DNA from 3 places in the Microbacterium triticisoli genome. Region 2 is predicted to be linked to each of the others. Evidence: predicted binding sites of a transcription regulator. Region 2 holds the regulator's gene; each other region holds the start of a gene.

Region 1 (6,196 bases), 650 kb from region 2:
TCCAGCTCGCGCGGCCCGTTGCTCACGATCGAACGCGTGCCCGCTCCCGGTGTCGATACAGGGATCGACGACCGGACCGGAGACGTGGAGCCGTGAGGGAAGCGGATGCTGCGGAGCTCGCTTCTCTGAGAGCGAAGGCCTACGGACCGAACGGCTCGCTCACGGATGCCGAGGCGGAGCGGCTCAGGGAGTTGCAGGACGCGACGCGCACGCCGGACCGAGTCGCCGATCCAGCGCCTGGGGCATCCCAGACGACCGACCCGGTCGAGCCGGTCGAGCCGGAAGAACCCGCCACCGGGCCCGTCGACGACGCGCAGTCACCGCCGCCGCGTCGACGCAGGCTCATTCCGGCGGCCGTCATCGCTCTCGCGGTCGTCGTGGGGACCGGCGTCGGATGGGCGCTGGCGACCGGAGCGTCGTCGTCCACGATCGAGCTGACCTCGCAGCAGCAGGAGTGGCAGGACGCCCTCGCCGCGGCGGGGGAGTACGACGAAGGCTCGTTGCGGGCCATCGCGGTCGACACCGCCACGCAGATCAGTGGCGACGCGAGCCCCGTCGTGTGGGCCGCGACGAAGGATCACGGCGCGGAGCTCTGCGTCATCGTCGGGGATGCGGACGGCGATGCAGCGACGTGCGCGGAGGAGTACGTCGTGCGGCGGGATTCGCTCGTGGCGTCCTACCCGCGTGCCGACGCGGAGCGCGACTCCGTCACGATCACGACGGCGCTGGCGCTGATATCGCCCGACGGTGAGCTCACCGGTCGGCTCTCGACGCACTGGATCGAGTCCTCGGAGGCAGGACCCGTGTCCGCGGATGCTCTCGCGCGGGACACCGCCCTGATCTCACGGGAGTTCGTCGTGGAATCGTTCGAGGTGGTCGGAGCCTTCGAGGAGTACCCGGTGTGGCTCACCACGATCGCCGGAGGGCAGTCGTGCCTGACCTACGTCGGCGAGTCCGGCGGTCCGTTCTTCACTTGCACCTCGACACAGGGCGTGGCGGACGCGCCGCTGCGTCTCGACATCATCTCCCACGACATGGGCGAACCGGACGGCGCCGGAGAACGGACCACGTTCGAGCTCACGTTCCCCGACCCGGCGTCGCGTCAGCTCCTGATCACGCGCACACCAGAGGACGAGATCCAGCCCATCGGCTGAGCAGCCTCAGACCCGATCGGCCAGCACAGCCGTCCGGTGATCGCCGATCCGCGCGAGGATCAGCGTCGCGCTCCGCGACCCGCTCAGCTTCAGCTTGCGGCGGAAGGATGCCGGATCGATGTCCATGCCGCGCTTCTTGATCTCCAGCGTTCCGATGTCGGCTCGGCGCAGGGCGGCGTTGATCGCCTTGATGTTCGCCGGCATCGACTCGCGCACGCGGAACGACTGCACGAACGGGCTGGTGACCGCGGCATCCCCCGTGAGATACGCGATGTGCTCGTCCAGCATCCCGGCGTCGAGGCTCCGTGCGACGTCGCCGATCAGACGGGCACGGATGACAGCGCCGTCCGGTTCGTGGACGAAGGCGCCGAGCGGGCGCACCTCGGCATCCTCGGCATCGGCTCCCGCAGTCAGCTCGTGCGACTCGTCGCCGCGGATCACGAGCGCGGCGCGGCGGACGCCTTCCCGCGCCAGAGCGCCGGTCCAGACGACGAGCTCGACGACGCTGCCCTCAGCGCTCACCCATTGCGCCTCGGCATCCTCGGGGAGCGCGTCCCTGTCGTGCCCCGGACCGAGCTTGATGCCGGTCGGGATGCGGGTGGCCACGTCGAACGCCCAGTCCAGCGAGGGGGAGTAGTCGGATGCCGTCACGCGCAGCGTCTCGCTGTGACCGGAGGTGCGGCGCGCCGGGTCCATCCAGATCGCTGTGCTGTTCCCGCGGAGATGTGCGTCGTCTTCGGACGTTTCGGGGGTGAACCTCCGAAGATGGCGCACATCTCCGAAGATCGTGCTCACCGCATCCTCCGCCGTCCCGTGCGACACGGAGGCATCCTCGCCGAACGCCGCCAGGTTGTACGCCGCGATCGCCGCCGTGACCTCATCGACGTCGACGGCCGTGACGGTCAGCCCGGCGCCCGCGAACGCGAGCGCGTCTCCGCCGATGCCGCAGCCGAGATCCGCCACGTGCGCGATCCCCGCGTTCCGCATGCGCCCGGCGTGCCGAGCCGCGACGCCCAGACGCGTGGCCTGCTCGAGACCTGCCTGCGTGAACAGCATCCGCTGTGCGAACGGGCCGAACTTCGCGGTGGCCTTGGTGCGCAGCCTCGCCTGACCGACGACGGCGGAGACCAGTTCGGGGGAGTGGCCGGCGGCACGCAGACGTGAGACGACTCTCGCCACATCGGTTGTGGACTCGATGCTCCCGACGTCGTCGAGCAGATCCAGTCCGTCCGGGGTGAGCAGGGCGGCGAGCTCGGTCATCTCCACCGGTTCAGCCTACGCGGCACGCGTTCGCCCAGCGCGTTACGCCTCACTGGCACTCGCATTGCGTGAGTGCCAGCCGACGTCATACACTGGCATTAGCACTCTCGGGTTGAGAGTGCGAACGAGTCTTTCGTGTCAGCGTCAAGAAAGAAGAGGTAGACCGTGTCGGTTTCCATCAAGCCGCTCGAGGACCGCATCGTCATCAAGCAGGTCGAGGCCGAGCAGACCACCGCGAGTGGACTGGTCATCCCCGACACCGCCAAGGAGAAGCCCCAGGAGGGCGAGGTCGTGGCCGTGGGCCCCGGCCGCATCGATGACAACGGCAACCGTGTTCCGCTCGACGTCGCCGTCGGCGACCGCGTGCTCTACAGCAAGTACGGCGGCACCGAGGTGAAGTTCGGCGCAGACGAGTTCCTCGTCCTGTCGGCCCGCGACGTCCTCGCGGTCGTCGTGCGCTGATCTGAGCGACCATCGCTTCGAAGGCCCGGATGCATCACGCATCCGGGCCTTCGTGCTTCCCCGGCCAGGGCTGATCCGTTTCCTGCCAACGTGGCAGCTCGTGGCATCCGACGTCCGGGCCCGGTCGTAGGGTGGATCAGTGATCACGAAGACCCCGCCCCGCACGGAGCAGACCACCGGGGCGTTGTACGCCCTCGGCGCGTACCTGCTCTGGGGCGTCCTCCCGCTGTACTTCCTCCTGCTCGCGCCCACCGGCCCCTGGGAGGTCGTCGCCTGGCGGGTGCTCTTCTCGCTCGCGTTCTGCGTCATCCTGCTCGCGATCACGCGGGGGTGGCAGCGGCTCCTGGCCATCGTCCGGCAGCCGCGCCTGCTCGGCCTCACCGCGCTCGCCGGCGTCCTCATCTACGTCAACTGGCAGGCGTTCCTCATCGGCACGCTCGACGACAAGGTGGTCGAAACCGCCCTGGGGTACTTCATCAACCCGATCACGACGGTGCTGCTGGGAGTGTTCGTCCTGCACGAGCGGATGCGCCGGCTGCAGTGGGCAGCGGTCGGCATCGCCGCGCTCGCGGTCGTCGTGATCATCGTGGGGTACGGCACGGTCCCGTGGATCGCGCTGACGCTCACGCTCTCGTTCGGCGTCTACGGTCTGATCAAGAAGAAGATCGGTCCGTCGGTGGATGCCGTCAGCGGGCTGACCGTCGAATCGTTCTGGCTCATCCCCATCGCGGTCGTCCAGTTGATCGCGGTCGGCGCGACCACCGGCATCACGATCGGGAACAACGGCGTCTGGCACACGCTCCTGCTGTCCTTCGCCGGCGTCGCGACCGCGGTTCCCCTGCTGCTGTTCGCCTCCGGTGCACGACGCATCAATCTCACCGTGATCGGGATGATCCAGTTCATCACCCCGATCATGCAGTTCCTCATCGGCGTGGTCCTCCTGCACGAACCGATGCCGACCGAGCGCTGGATCGGCTTCATCCTGGTCTGGGCGGCGGTTGCCGTCTTCGTGGTCGACCTCGTCCTCGCCGCACGGCGGCACCGCCGAATGCCGGCGGCCGAACTCGTCTGATCCGCGGCATCCGCGTCGTCATCTGCGCGAAATCAGATCGTTAGCGCACCGATACCCGCAGGCGCCGGGCCCGGTCATAGTGTTAGAGCACCCGGACGTGGTACCGCCATGTTCGCTGTTGTCGAAGGAGCAATATGAACGGTTTGCAGGGTTCGCGCCCCAAGCTGCTGGCAGGAATCGCACTGCTGGGAGCGTCGGCGCTGGTCATGGCGGGGTGCAGCACACCCACACCCGCCCCCGAGTCGTCTGAGGCGACGAACGAGCGTCCCGAGAACGTCGATCTGTCGCTGACGCTGGGCTCGCTCCTGCCCGCGACGGGAACGCTGGCCTTCCTCGGCGCTCCCATGGAGGCGGGCGTCCAGCTCGCCGTCGAGCAGATCAACGAAGCGGATGCAGGCATCCAGGTGGAGCTCGTCAGCGAAGACGAGGGCGACCTGGACAACAAGGCGTACGAGACCTCGATCACGAACCTCCAGAGCGCGGGCATCACGGCCATGGTCGGTGCCGCGTCCTCGAGCGTGACGAAGCTGATCCTCGACGGCAACGCCGGTGCGGGCATCCTCACGGTCTCGCCGTCGAACACGTCGCCGGACTTCTCGGGCATCAACGACCTCTACTTCCGCACCGCGCCGAGCGACCTGCTCCAGGGCGAGGTCCTGGGCAACCAGATCGCCGAGGACGGGCACAAGACGCTCGGCATCATCTACCAGAACGACCCGTACGGCACGGGCCTGTTCGAGGCCATCAAGACGACGTTCGAGGGCACCGGTGGCGAGGTCGTCGCCGAGGCGTCCTACAACCAGGGCGATGGCCAGTTCAACGCTCAGGTGCAGACGATCGCCGCCGAGAAGCCAGACGCGGTCGCCGTCGTCTCGTACGACCAGTTCGCGACCATCGCGCCGCTGCTGGGCAATGCGGGCATCGACACCGGTGCACTGTACCTGGTCGACGGCAACCTCAAGGACTGGCCGGACCTTCCCGTCAGCCTCGAGGGGTCGAAGGGCACCCGTGCCGGCGCCGAGCTGCCTGACGACTTCATCGACCAGCTCAACGAGGTCTGGACCGCCGGTGGCAACGAGCCCATCGACGCGCTGACCTACTCCGCTGAGGCGTACGACGCCGCGACGCTCATCGCGCTGTCGGCCCTGTACGCGGTTTCCGTCGAAGGCGCCGACATCGCGGGAGCGATGCGCACGGTGTCCGGTGGCGAGGGCGAGGGCGAGCCGTGCACGAGCTTCGCCGACTGCGCCGAGATCATCAACGCCGGCGGCACGCCGGACTACGACGGCTACTCGGGCAAGGTCACGTTCGACGAGAACAACGACCCGAAGGGCGCTGACATCGGCGTCTACGAGTACGACGCCGAGAACGTGCAGACCCGTCTGAAGTAAGACGCATACGAAAAGGGCTCCGGATGCCTCGGCATCCGGAGCCCTTTTCGTGCGCCAAGGTCGGTGTCGCGCGGTGCGGGAGGGGTCGCGTGTGGTCACCTCGCGCGTGGCGAGGCGACGATTTGCGCTACCTGCCCGCCCGGGACGCGGCGCTCGACCTACGCGGCGTCCGTGCCCAGCGTGCCGAGGTAGAGGCCGATGACCTTGGGGTCGTTGAGCAGGTCGCGTCCTGATCCCTCGTACGCGTCGCGCCCCTGGTCGAGCACGTAGCCGCGGTCGCAGATCTGCAGGCAGCGGCGCGCGTTCTGCTCGACCATGATCGTCGTCACGCCTGCCTTGTTGATGTCCGAGACGCGGATGAACGCATCGTCCTGACGAACCGGCGACAGCCCGGCCGACGGCTCGTCGAGCAGCAGCACGGCGGGGTCCATCATGAGCGCGCGGGACATCGCGACCATCTGACGCTCACCGCCGGACAGGGAACCGGCGCGCTGCTTGAGGCGCTTGCCGAGTTCGGCGAAGATTCCGGTGACGAACTCCAGGCGGGCCGCGAAGATCTTGGGGTTCTGGTAGAGCCCCATCTGCAGATTCTCCTCGATCGTCAGCGACGGGAACACGTTGTTCGTCTGTGGCACGAACCCGACGCCCCGGGCGACGAGTTTGTCGGCCTTCAAGCCGACGATGCTCTCGCCGTTGACGGTGACGTCGCCCCCGCGGATCTGCACCATGCCGAAGATCGCCTTGAGCAGCGTCGACTTTCCGGCACCGTTCGGGCCGATGATGCCGATGAGCTCGCCCTTGCGGGCGACGAGATTCGCGCCGTTGAGGATGTTCACGCCGGGAAGGTATCCGGCGTG
Region 2 (6,196 bases):
GGGCGACGCATGCCCCCGACCTCATGCAGTACCCGCCGGAGAACAGCATCCCGGCCGAGGAATCCTGGCGGATCGGCAGCGGAGTCGAGCGGTTCCGCACCGCCGGTGACGCTCTGCTGTCGTGGACGGCGCAGCGCGCGGCCGGGCTCTCCGTCGAGGATGTGCGACCGGCATCCGGTCCCTCCTACGCGGGCGTCAGCTTCGATGCCGAGGGCAACGCCATCGCCCCCAGCCGGCGCGACGTCGAGCAGCGGTTCGACTCGGAGGGCCTGCCCTACGCCGGCGCGGGCATGACCGTGCATCTGCGCGGGCGCGTCGCCGGCATGCGAGCGGATGCCGAACTGCGCGTGATCTCGGTCACCGAGGAGGCGCGACGGGTGGGCTTCGTGCTCGGCACGGTGGGCGGCTCCGTCGTCCGCGGCGAGGAGTCGTTCGACGTCGAATGGCGCGAGGACAACGACGAGGTGTGGTTCACGGTCCGGGCGTTCGACGCGCCGAACGGTCTGCTCTACCGCACGCTGCCGACGCTGGTGAAGCGCCGTCGCCGCGAGCTGTTCGCCCGGTACCTGCGGGCGATCTCGCCGCTGTACGCGACGCCGCTCTGATGGCCGGACCTCTTCCGATCGGCGACCCCGCGCCGGTGGACGGGCGTTTGCCCGCCGATCTGACGATCGATCCGCAGACCCCGTTCTCCGCGTATCTGCATGTGCCGTTCTGCCGGGTCCGTTGCGGCTACTGCGATTTCAACACGTACACCTCGAGCGAGCTCCGCGGCGCCAAGCAGGAGGACTACGCCTCGACGCTGATCGCCGAGATCGATCTCGCGCGCCGTGTGCTCGCCGAGGCCGGTGCGCTGCGCCCCATGGACACGGTCTTCTTCGGGGGAGGAACCCCCACGCTGCTGCCGCCCGGGGACCTGGCACGGATGCTGACCGCAGCGACCGACGCCTTCGGCCTGCGTGACGGAGCCGAGGTCACCGTGGAGGCGAATCCGGACACGGTCACCCCGCAGGTCGCTCGGACGCTGGCGGATGCCGGCGTGACGCGCCTGTCGATCGGCATGCAGTCCGCCGTGCCGCACGTGCTCACGGCGCTCGACCGCACGCACGAACCGTCGAACGTGCGGACCGCGGTGGACGCGGCGCGCGGGGCCGGGCTCGCGGTGAGCGTCGACCTCATCTACGGCGCGCCGGGGGAGTCGCTGGAGGACTGGGAGCGATCGTTGGACGCCGCCCTCGGGCTGGACCCTGACCATATCTCGGCGTACGCCCTCATCATCGAGGACGGCACGAAGCTCGCACGCCAGATCCGCCGCGGCGAGGTGCCGACGCCGGACGACGACCTGCAGGCCGACATGTACGAGCTCGCCGATCGACGCCTGGCGGACGCCGGATTCGACTGGTACGAAGTGAGCAACTGGTCTCGGACCCCTGACCAGCGCTCCCGCCACAACCTCGCCTACTGGCGCGGCACCGACTGGTGGGGCTTCGGGCCAGGGGCGCACAGCCACGTCGCGGGGCTGCGGTGGTGGAACGTCAAGCATCCGGCGGCCTATGCGCAGCGGCTCGCGGCATCCGAGTCGCCCGCCGCCGGAACCGAGCGCCCCGACGACGAATCCCGGATGCTGGAGCGTGTGCTGCTGCTCAGTAGGATCCGCGAGGGGATCGCGATCGCCGAACTGCCGGAGGGCAATCGATCCCGTGTCGCCGGCCTCATCGCCGATGGACTCGTCGAGGCGGCGCCCGCTCTGCGCGGCCGGGTGCAGCTGACGCTCAGGGGCCGCCTCCTGGCCGACGCCGTGGTGCGCGAGCTCACCGACGAATCCGGTCGGTGAGCGACGTCGCGCGCGCTGTCACGCCACCGAGGGATAGAATTGGCACTCTGAAGCCGTGAGTGCCAGCGGGAGGGAGACGGGTCATGGTCAGTGAGCGCGGTCTGCAGGTCCTGCGGGCGATCGTGCAGGATTACGTCGCCACCCACGAGCCGGTCGGCAGCAAGTCCATCGTCGATCGCTACTCGTTCGGCGTGTCGGCGGCGACGATCCGCAACGACATGGCACTGCTCGAGGACGAGGAGCTCATCACCGCTCCGCACACGTCGTCCGGCCGCGTGCCGACCGACAAGGGCTACCGCGTGTTCGTCAACCACCTCGCCCAGCTCCGGCCCCTCTCGACGGCGCAGCGCAGCGCGATCGAGACATTCCTCGCGGACCCGGCCGACCTGGATGATCTGATGGCGCGCACGGTGCGCGTGCTGACCCAGCTCACCGGCCAGGTCGCCCTGGCGCAGTACCCCTCCTTCGCGCGCGCGCATCTGACACATCTCGAACTCGTCGCGCTCGCGCCGAACCGGCTGCTGGTCGTGCTGGTGACCGACGCTGGTGGGGTCTCGCAGCGCATCGCCGGGCTCCCGGTCGATCTCGACGAGGCCGAGGTCGCCGTGCTCCGCGCCCGGCTGTCCGCCTCGATCACGGGGCGCGCCGTGAGCGAAGCACGCGAACTGGTCGGCGGCCTTGCCGCGACCGTGAAACCTGGGCGGTCGGACATCGCCCAGAGCGTTCTGGCCGGCGTCATCGCGGAAGAGCTGGACGAGTTCCGGCAGGAGAAGCTCGTCATGGCAGGCGCCGCGACGTTGGCGCGGCGCGGACAGGACTTCCGCGGCAGCATCCATCCCCTCCTCGAAGCGATCGAGGAGCAGGTGACGCTGCTGCGGCTGATGAGCGAGATGGTGACCGACGAGCAGGGGCTCGCGGCCAGCATCGGCACCGAGAACGAGCCGTTCGGTCTGGGTGAGGCATCCATCGTGGCCAGCAACTACGCCACCCCCGGTGGGATGGCGCGCGTCGGCGTGATGGGTCCGACCCGGATGGACTATCCGAGCAATCTGGCAGCAGCGCGGGCCGTGGCCCGTTACCTGTCCCGGCTGCTCGACGAAGACGAGAGGTGACTGTGGCGGACCACTATGAGGTCCTCGGGGTGGCGCGCGACGCGTCCCAGGACGAGATCAAGAAGGCGTATCGGCGGCTCGCTCGGCAGCTGCACCCGGACGTCAACCCGGGTGAGGATGCATCCGAGCGGTTCAAACTCGTCACGCACGCCTACGACGTGCTCAGCGACGAGGAGTCCCGCCGTCGCTACGACATGGGCGGCGATGAGAACGGCGGGTTCGGCGGCGGCTTCGGCGGGTTCGGCGACATCTTCGAGACGTTCTTCGGGGCGGCCGGCGGCGGACGCAGCGCCCGTCCGAGATCGCGTCGAGAGCGCGGTCAGGACGCGCTGGTGCGCGTCAACCTGGACCTCGGTGACGTGGTCTTCGGCGCGCACCGTGACATCGAGGTCGACACGGCGGTGTTGTGTGAGACCTGCAACGGCTCCTGCTGCCAGGAGGGCACCTCTCCGGTGACGTGCGACATCTGCGGCGGCTCCGGTCACGTGCAGCGTCAGGTGCGCAGCCTTCTCGGCAACGTCGTCACCTCTCAGCCCTGCGGGACCTGCGAGGGCTACGGCACGACGATCCCGTACCCGTGCGCGACGTGCGGCGGTCAGGGACGCGTCCGGTCGCGCCGCACGGTGTCGCTCGACATCCCGGCCGGTGTCGAGACGGGCCTGCGTCTGCAGCTGCCCGGCTCCGGCGAGGTCGGCAAGGCGGGTGGCCCCAACGGTGACCTGTACGTCGAGGTGACCGTGGCCCCGCATCCGACCTACAGCCGTGAGGGCGACGACCTGCTTGCGACGCTCGAAGTCGCGATGACGGATGCGGTGCTGGGCACCGAGACGACGATCGATGGCCTTGACGGTCCTGTCGAGCTCGAGATCCGTCCCGGCGTGCAATCCGGTGACGTCCTGACAATCAAGGGCCGCGGCATCACGCCGCTGCGCGGCACGCAACGCGGCGACCTGCGCGTCGGCGTCCAGGTGCTGACGCCCACCAAGCTGGACTCCGCTCAGCGGCGGCTGATCGAGGACTTCGCCAAGAAGGCCAAGGCGCCGGAGCCGCAGCTCGCGCAGTTCCAGCAGGGACTGTTCTCGAAGCTGCGCGACCGGTTCCGCGGACACTGAGCCATGGCGCTGCATTTCGTCGTCGAGTCGGCATCGGACGTCGCTGAGGGCGGCATCGTCTCCCTCACCGGGGCAGAGGCGAAGCATGCCGCTGTCGTGCGTCGCGTCCGCGTCGGCGAGGCGATCACCATCGGCGACGGCGGCGGCGTCTGGCTCGACGGGAGGGCGGTCGATGTGTCGGCATCGCGTGTCGACGTCCAGGTCACGCGTCGTACCGTGATCGACGCACCAGCGCCGCGACTCGTGCTGGTGCAGGCGCTCGCGAAGGGCGACAGGGACGAACTCGCCGTGCAGGCGTCGTGCGAGCTCGGCGTGGATGAGATCGTGCCGTGGCAGGCGGCTCGGAGCATCTCCCGTTGGGAGGGACCCAAGGCTGCGAAGGGTCGAGAGCGCTGGGCGACGATCGTCCGCGAGGCGGCCAAGCAGGCGCACCGAGCATGGATCCCGGAGGTGACGACCGTCGTCTCGACCGGACAGCTCGCGCAGCGCGCCGCCGATGAGTGCGTGCTCGTGCTCGATCCGACCGCCGAACTGCGTCTGTCCGCGATCGACCCGGACGGACGGGACCTCGTTCTCGTCGTCGGGCCGGAGGGCGGCATCGCCCCGGACGAACTCGAACGGCTGTCGGCTGCCGGCGCCGAGCGCGTGCGCCTGGGGGACACCGTGCTGCGGACGTCCACGGCCGGTCCAGCGGCGATCGCAGTGCTGTCCGCGCGTCTCGGACGCTGGTGATCTGAGCTCTTCGCCGCGCCGCTGGTGATCTGAGCTCTGCGTCTCGGACGCTGCGCTGCCCAGGCGCAACCGCAGCATCTGCTGCATCCACCGGAGCAGCCGTGTGTCGTCGGTCCCGGTTGTCAGACGAACATGACCCGCGCGGGCGGGCGGTCGACGTAGGAACGGCCGAGAGGGCTCGTCCACTCGATGAGTCCGCCCGCGAGCTGCCTGGCCGTCCATCGGGTGTCGTCGTCGAGGTCCGGATGCTTGAGCGGATGGTGTCCGGTGCAGAACAGGGCGAGGTTCGCGGTGTCCGTCGGACCGCCTTTCGCATGGTCGAGATTGTGGTCATGCTGGCAGACGTGTGCGGGGCGGCGGCAGCCGGGGAACCGGCAGTGCTGGTCGCGGGCGCGCAGGAATCGCTTCATGTTCATCGTGGGCGTGTAACTGTCGGTCGCGGTGACATGCCGGCGTGGTCCAGGAACAGCCGGTCCAGGCTCGGGGCGCAGCCGGCCAGCTGACGCACCCATTCCGGGTCGATCGGACCGATGCCGTCGAGCTCAGCGGCGCGGTCGTCCTGCCCGAGCAGGGTCGTCGCTTTGATGGTGACCTGCACGGTCGCGCGGATCGCTTCGAGTCCGCTGCGTGTGCACAGCGAAGGGTCGGCTGTGAGAAGCATGTCGGCGAACACATCGGCGCGGATCTGGTCCATGGTCCGATCGTCGTGTTCGAGGATGCCGAGCGGAGCCTGTGGAAGCGAGTGATCCCCCGTGTACAGGCGCTCTGGTGGCGGAGGGAACGGATCGACAGGAATTCCATCCTGCAACGCAGCGACGAGCGCTTCGAACTCTGCGTCCAGAGCAGGGATATCCGGGTCGCCGCCGATCCAGACGGCGTCTGCGGGCGGACAGATGCGAGCGCACGGGTCCCATGGCGCCGGCTCGGAATCCGACAGGCGCCTCTCGAACGCTTCCGCCTCTACGGAGAAGAGTCCGAGATCGACGATGTCGATCACTCCGGGTGGCGCTTCGTCAGAGCGAATACTTGATTCGGCTGCCGGATCGCGCCCATAGGCCGAGGAGATCGTGCTCGAGGCGTGCGTTGGGGCGGCATCCGCCTCCCGCGCCGACTTCGCGACCCGCCGCGCCAGCGCATCCAGACGGTCCTTGATCGCATAAGCCTCGATTTCCGGCAGCAATGCGGTCAACAGTGCCATGCCGTCGCCGTCCGGCGTAACCGAGACCATTCGGCGTGCCCGGCCCCGCCGATGCGACGCGGTGATCCGATCGGGTGCCAGCGCGGTCGCCACACCGCGGGCGTGGGCTCGCGTCCGTGCAGCGGTGTCGTGCTCGGCGAACGGCACTACCTGGGCCTCATAATCCTGTCTCAGCAAGCTCGCGTCCTGGTCCGTCGCCGGCTCGGGC
Region 3 (6,196 bases), 960 kb from region 2:
TGTCGACGTACTCGCCCGTGGCCGCGTTGAGGCCCTGGCCGATCGGCAGCTCCGCGACCTTCGCCGCGACGACACCGGGCTCGAGGCCGGCGTTCAGGGCGATCTGCTTCAGCGGAGCCGAGATCGCGACGCGGACGATGTTCGCACCGGTCGACTCGTCACCGTCGAGCTCGAGAGCGTCGAGGGCCTTGGTGCCTGCCTGGATGAGCGCGACGCCACCACCGGGGACGATGCCCTCTTCCACAGCTGCCTTCGCGTTGCGGACGGCGTCCTCGATGCGGTGCTTGCGCTCCTTGAGCTCGACCTCGGTCGCAGCGCCCGCCTTGATGACGGCGACGCCACCGGCGAGCTTCGCCAGGCGCTCCTGCAGCTTCTCGCGGTCGTAGTCGCTGTCGGTGTTGTCGATCTCGCGACGGATCTGGGTCACGCGACCCTCGATGGCGTCAGCCTCGCCGGCGCCCTCGATGATCGTGGTCTCATCCTTGGTGATGATGACCTTGCGCGCACGGCCGAGCAGATCCAGCGTCGTGTTCTCGAGCTTGAGACCGACCTCTTCGGTGATGACCTGACCACCGGTGAGGATCGCGATGTCCTGCAGCTGCGCCTTGCGGCGGTCGCCGAAGCCGGGAGCCTTGACGGCAGCCGACTTGAAGATGCCGCGGATCTTGTTGAGCACGAGAGTCGCGAGCGCCTCGCCCTCGACGTCCTCGGCGATGATGACGAGCTCCTTGCCGTCCTGGATGACCTTGTCGACCACCGGGAGCAGGTCCTTGATGTTCGAGATCTTCGAGTTGGCGATGAGGATGTAGGGCTCCTCGAACACGGCTTCCTGGCGGTCGGGGTCCGTGACGAAGTAGGGGTTGATGTAGCCCTTGTCGAAGCGCATGCCCTCGGTGAGCTCGAGCTCGGTGCCGAAGGTCTGCGACTCCTCGACGGTGACGACGCCCTCCTTGCCGACCTTGTCGATCGCCTCGGCGATCAACTCGCCGATCGAGGCGTCAGCGGCGGAGATGGACGCGGTGGCCGCGATCTCCTCCTTGGACTCGATCTCCTTGGCGCTGGAGAGCAGCTCTTCGGTGATGGCCGCGACGGCCTTCTCGATGCCCTTCTTCAGTGAGATCGGGTCTGCGCCGGCTGCGACGTTGCGCAGGCCTTCGCGGACGAGCGCCTGAGCGAGCACGGTCGCGGTGGTTGTTCCGTCACCGGCGACGTCATCGGTCTTCTTGGCGACCTCCTTGACGAGCTCCGCGCCGATCTTCTCGTACGGGTCGTCCAGCTCGATCTCCTTGGCGATCGAGACGCCGTCGTTCGTGATCGTGGGTGCGCCCCACTTCTTCTCGAGTACGACGTTGCGACCGCGCGGGCCGAGGGTCACCTTGACAGCGTCGGCGAGGATGTTCAGGCCGCGCTCGAGACCGCGACGGGCCTCCTCATCGAAAGCGATGATCTTTGCCATGAGTTTTGTCGTCCCTCCTGGACGTATACGTTCGGTTTAGCACTCAGAGTGATCGAGTGCTAACGCCCATTCTGGCACTCGACCCCATCGAGTGCAAGCCGCGTACGCCACGGGAGAAACAGTCGCCGGTCGGAGGCTGCCGGCGCTCGTCGGCGGCCTACTCGGCGGGTGCCTCTTCCACGCGATCGAGACCGATCACGACCGTCAACTGGGCCTGTCCGGTGTCGTTCATCGCGGCGTAGTAGTCGCTCTGCTCCACCGCCGCGCCGCCGATGAGATCGGCCAGCGCGAGCGCGGCCTCCTCATCCGCCGCGTCGATGTAGTAGATCGTCGTCTCGGGGAAATCGTCGGCGTTCCCGTCCGTGGCCAGGACGAGGTCAGCAGTGAATCCGGCGTTGATCAGTTCGTCGCGCATCTGATCGTCGAGGCCGTCGTCCGGCGTGGCGTTGAGGATGAGGACCGAGTAGGAGGTGTCCAGGACCGCGGTCTCCTGCGGAGTGGGTGCCACGGTCTCCTGCGTCTCGGGGACCAGCGCGATGCGTCCCATGACGACGAGCGAGATGAAGATCCCGACCACGAGCAGGACGAGGGCGGCGACGACGGACCAGAGCAGGACCATCCAGCCGTTGCCTCCGGGATTCTCGGCGCGGTGCGCGCCTACACGTCCGGATGTGCGGGGGACGTCGTCGAATCGATCACGAACGGGCTTGGACACCCCTCGATGCTATGGCATGCATCTCGGCGTCCTCATCGGAGACGTCCAGGATGCGGGTGTCGCCCGATCTCAGCCGACGAAGCCCTGCATCCGCGCACTGCGCTGCACCCCGCGGGCATCACGGATCCGCCGGAGGCGCCTGACCAGCAGAGGGTCGTGCTCGAGCGCCTGCTCGGTGTCGATGAGGCGCCACAGCAGCTGGTAGTAGCGCGCCGGGCTCATCCCGAGCTGCGTGCGGATCGCTTCTTCCTTCGATCCGCTGTGCCTCGGCCAGGAGACCTCGAGCGCGAGAATCGCGCGGTCGCGGTCCGTCAGATCTCCGAGCATGCCCGAAGCCTACGCCGCGCGCCGCGGCAATCAGGGGAGCCACTCCCAGCGCGCTTGCAGCCCGCACGCGCCGATCCGCTCCCGGACGCGAGAGAATGGTTCACGACTCAGGAGGTCCGATGTCCTACAGCGTGAACAAGTCAGACGCCGAGTGGCGTGCAGAGCTCAGCGATCAGCAGTACGCGGTGCTGCGCCAGGCGGCGACCGAACGGGCCTGGACGGGCGAGCTGCTCGACGAAGCCCGCGCAGGCCTCTACACCTGCGGTGCGTGCGGTGCGGAGCTGTTCCGGAGCGGCACCAAGTTCGATTCCGGCTGCGGCTGGCCGAGCTTCTACGAGTCCATCCGCCCTGAGGCGGTCGAGCTCATCGAGGACACCACCCTCGGCATGGTGCGCACGGAGGTGCGCTGCGCGAACTGCGGATCGCACCTGGGCCACGTCTTCCCCGACGGATTCGGCACACCGACGGGCGACCGGTACTGCATGAACTCGCTCGCCCTGAACTTCTCCCCCGAGACTCCAGAGGCACCGCAGGCGTGAGCGCACTCGACGCGGTCCGCGCTCGGCAGTCCTGGTCGAAGGTCACAGACGAGGCCCCGACCCGTGAGCAGCTGCTGCCGCTCGTCGCGGCTGCAGGGCGCGTGGCGGATCACTCGTCGTTGCGCCCATGGCGGCTCATCGAGCTGCGCGGTGCGGACCGCGAACGACTCGGTACGGCGATCGCAAAAGCGGAGGGCGACAAGCATCCGTCGTCGAAGCCGTTGCGCGCCTCGCTGCTCATCGCGATCGTCGCCAGCTACCGCAACAGCGACAAGGTCCCCCGCTGGGAGCAGGAGGCCGTCGCCTCCGGCGTCGCCCACACGCTGAGCCTGCTGCTCGACGAGGCGGGCTGGGGCGTCATCTGGCGCACCGGGCATTACACGCGGTCGAAGGCGGTCGCGAAGGCGCACGGGCTCAAGAAGAACGAAGAACTGCTGGGCTGGCTCTACGTCGGCGGCAAGCCCGAGAAGAAGCCTGGGCGCCGCAAGCCCGTGGACGCCAGGGCCCTGCTGACCCGGATGCCGCAGAAGAAGTCGAAGAAGTAGCCGACCTTCAGCGCCGGCGCGGACGGATCACAGCGACGAGGACGCTCGCCACCGCGACGGCGACCATCGCCACCGTCTGCCAGAGCGACGGCCCTGCCTCGGCGGGCCAGACGGCATCGATGATCACGGCCGTGATGAGCTGACCGAGCACGGACCCGAGCCCCAGCAGCAGGACGCCGGTCTGCGCGACCAGTCGTGCACCGAGGAAGATGTAGACGACGCCCAGCAGTCCGCCGAGGTACACCCATGGCTCGGTGGGCAGGGACGCGGGTGGCCCGTTGACGATCACGCTGATGCCGGCGGCGAGCGCGAGCACGACGGTCCCTGCGATGAAGCTCATCGTGGTGGCGATCACCGGCGACCCGACGCGCTGCGCGAGCCGGCCGTTCGCCGCCTGCTGCCATGCGATGCCGATGCCCGCGGCGAAGGGCAGGATCAGCATCCACAGCGGCGCCGAGGCGAGCACGTCACCGCCCAGCGAGATGCCTACCGCGACCAGAGCGAGCGCTCCCCCGGCGACGCGCCCCATGGTGACGGCGACCACCCCGGCCGGACCGAAGCCGATGCGGTCGAGGATCAGGCTGTGCAGCGTCTGCCCGGCCACCACGCCGACTGTGAACAGGGACACCCCGAGGACGGCTGCGGTCAGTCCCTGTGTGGTGACGGTCAACGCGCCGCACGCGCCGCCCAGCAGCATCCACGGCGGGATGCCGCCCGACCGAACGCCGCGCCACAATCGCACCATTCCGGCTCGCCCGGAGGGCACCACCCCGACCAGGACGACCAGCAGCAGCAGACCGGACCCGAACGAGACGAGGCCTGCGACGACGCCGTCTTCGAGACGGACGCCGAGGACGCCGTTGATGCGCGCCTGGACGGCGGTCATCGCTCCGATCGCGACCGCGCCTCCGATCGCCGCGAAGGCGGGCAGCTGGCGGGTCGTGGGCACCGTGCCACGCTACCCGAACCGGTCCGCACCGGATGTCCGTGGTCAGGACTACTCTGGCCGCATGTGCGCAAGCTACGGACTCGATCCTCGATTCACCGACGCCGAGCTGCTGGCCGAGGCGGATGCCGACATCCTCGACGGGCTGCGCGAGTGGGCGCAGCGCAACGCCGGTGAGACGCTGCGTCCGACCGGCAAGAACCTGCGCAACCTCAATCCGATCGTGCTCCCCATCGACGGCGAGGCGACGCTGGAGCCCGCGTGGTGGGGGTTCCTCGTGAACGGCGGGCCGGCGAAGTTCCCGTCGATCAACACGCGCTCCGAGCGTCTGCAGGATCAGCCTGGCAAGGCTCGTTCCCGCGCGATCGTCCCGGCGACGGGCTGGTTCGAACTGCGCAAGCCCGACCGGGTGTGGCACGAGTTCGGTCTCGACAGCGGTGCCCTGTTCGGCATGGCGGCGGTCACGCAGCGGGGCCGCACGACGGACGGCCAGTGGTTCACGTGCTTCTCGATCGTCATGCGCCCCGCCCCCGAGCACCTGGCCGGGATCCATGATCGGATGCCAGTGCTGATCCCGACCGACCACGCACGCGATTGGCTGCTGGCCGAGGGCGGCCGCGATGTGATCGACGATGCGCTGGCGGCCGCGGCTTCCCTGGACGGGCGGGTCGTCGCGACCCCGCGCGCCAACGACAAGGGCGCGGCGGAGAAGCTGTTCTGATGGATGACGAAACCCTGCTGGCCGCGGCGACGGCCCGGGTCGACGAGCTGCCCGGCGCCGGTCTCGAGCATCCGTTCGGCCCGGAGTGGGATGTCTTCAAGGTCCGTGGAAAGGTCTTCATGCTGCAGACGCAGTACTCCGGCCGGGCGATGGTGACGGTGAAGTCGCACCCCGAGGATGCCGAGGCGCTCTGCGCGACCTTCGCCGACATCGCGCCTGGCTACCACGTGAACAAGAAGCACTGGATCTCGGTGACACCGGGTCCGTCGCTCGAGCCGGGACTCATCGAAGAGCTGGTGACCGAGTCGTACCGGTTGGTGGTGGCGAAGCTGCCGCGCGCGCAGCGCCCCGTCGATCCCGACGTGTTCGGCGTCGCCTCACCTCACCAGGCGTAGGCCTCCGGAGCCTGGCCGCCAGGACCGGGGAAGATCTCATCGAGCGCACGGAGGTCGTCCTCGCTCAACGCGATGTCGAGGGCCGCGACGGCCGACTCCAGCTGCGCGACGGTGCGGGGACCGATGATGGGTCCCGTCACGCCGGGCTGATGCAGCAGCCACGCCAGCCCGAGAGCCGCCGGCTTCCAGCCCCGCTCGTGGGCGAAGCGCTCGTATGCGTCGACCTGATCCTGATGCGAGGCACGGAGCTCGGCTGCGCGCCCGGTGTTCGAGCGGGCGTTCGCGTCGGTGGATCCTCCGCTGAGCAGTCCGCCGCCGAGCGGCGACCACGGCAGGACGCCGAGCCCGTAGTGGCGAGCGGCAGGGAGGACCTCGAGCTCGATCATGCGCTGCGTGAGGTTGTACAGGGACTGCTCGCTGACCAGACCGAGGAAGTGCCGCTGCTTCGCGATCTCGTTGGCCTGCGCGATGTTCCAGGCGGCGAAGTTGGAGCTGCCCGTGTAGACGACCTCGCCGCGGGCGACCAGGATCTCCATGGCCTGCCACATCTCC

Evidence for each region. Region 2 encodes HrcA, which represses chaperone genes, less so after heat shock. Its sites were predicted from a motif close to TTNGCACTCGNNNNNNNCGAGTGCNAA; they were not measured.
Region 1: groES (co-chaperone GroES) is a predicted target of HrcA. The motif match lies at 2,467-2,493, and genes of this name have one in related genera.
Region 3: groL (chaperonin GroEL) is a predicted target of HrcA. The motif match lies at 1,493-1,519, and genes of this name have one in related genera.

Annotation. Positions count from the first base shown of each region.
Region 1 is NZ_CP107546.1:2,460,565-2,466,760, reverse strand. It holds gene OED01_RS12065 (hypothetical protein) at 1-96, shown strand, start outside; gene OED01_RS12060 (hypothetical protein) at 93-1,154, shown strand; gene OED01_RS12055 (THUMP-like domain-containing protein) at 1,161-2,420, opposite strand; gene groES (co-chaperone GroES) at 2,580-2,876, shown strand; gene rarD (EamA family transporter RarD) at 3,019-3,948, shown strand; gene OED01_RS12040 (ABC transporter substrate-binding protein) at 4,083-5,339, shown strand; gene OED01_RS12035 (ABC transporter ATP-binding protein) at 5,498-6,196, opposite strand, start outside.
Region 2 is NZ_CP107546.1:1,814,804-1,820,999, reverse strand. It holds gene OED01_RS09010 (DUF1990 family protein) at 1-605, shown strand, start outside; gene hemW (radical SAM family heme chaperone HemW) at 605-1,834, shown strand; gene hrcA (heat-inducible transcriptional repressor HrcA) at 1,918-2,946, shown strand; gene dnaJ (molecular chaperone DnaJ) at 2,949-4,058, shown strand; gene OED01_RS08990 (16S rRNA (uracil(1498)-N(3))-methyltransferase) at 4,062-4,790, shown strand; gene OED01_RS08985 (HNH endonuclease signature motif containing protein) at 4,913-5,206, opposite strand; gene OED01_RS08980 (13E12 repeat family protein) at 5,203-6,196, opposite strand, start outside.
Region 3 is NZ_CP107546.1:856,608-862,803, reverse strand. It holds gene groL (chaperonin GroEL) at 1-1,456, opposite strand, end outside; gene OED01_RS04275 (LytR C-terminal domain-containing protein) at 1,614-2,171, opposite strand; gene OED01_RS04270 (DUF3263 domain-containing protein) at 2,241-2,498, opposite strand; gene msrB (peptide-methionine (R)-S-oxide reductase MsrB) at 2,618-3,037, shown strand; gene OED01_RS04260 (nitroreductase family protein) at 3,034-3,582, shown strand; gene OED01_RS04255 (DMT family transporter) at 3,590-4,531, opposite strand; gene OED01_RS04250 (SOS response-associated peptidase) at 4,593-5,249, shown strand; gene OED01_RS04245 (MmcQ/YjbR family DNA-binding protein) at 5,249-5,644, shown strand; gene OED01_RS04240 (aldo/keto reductase) at 5,632-6,196, opposite strand, start outside.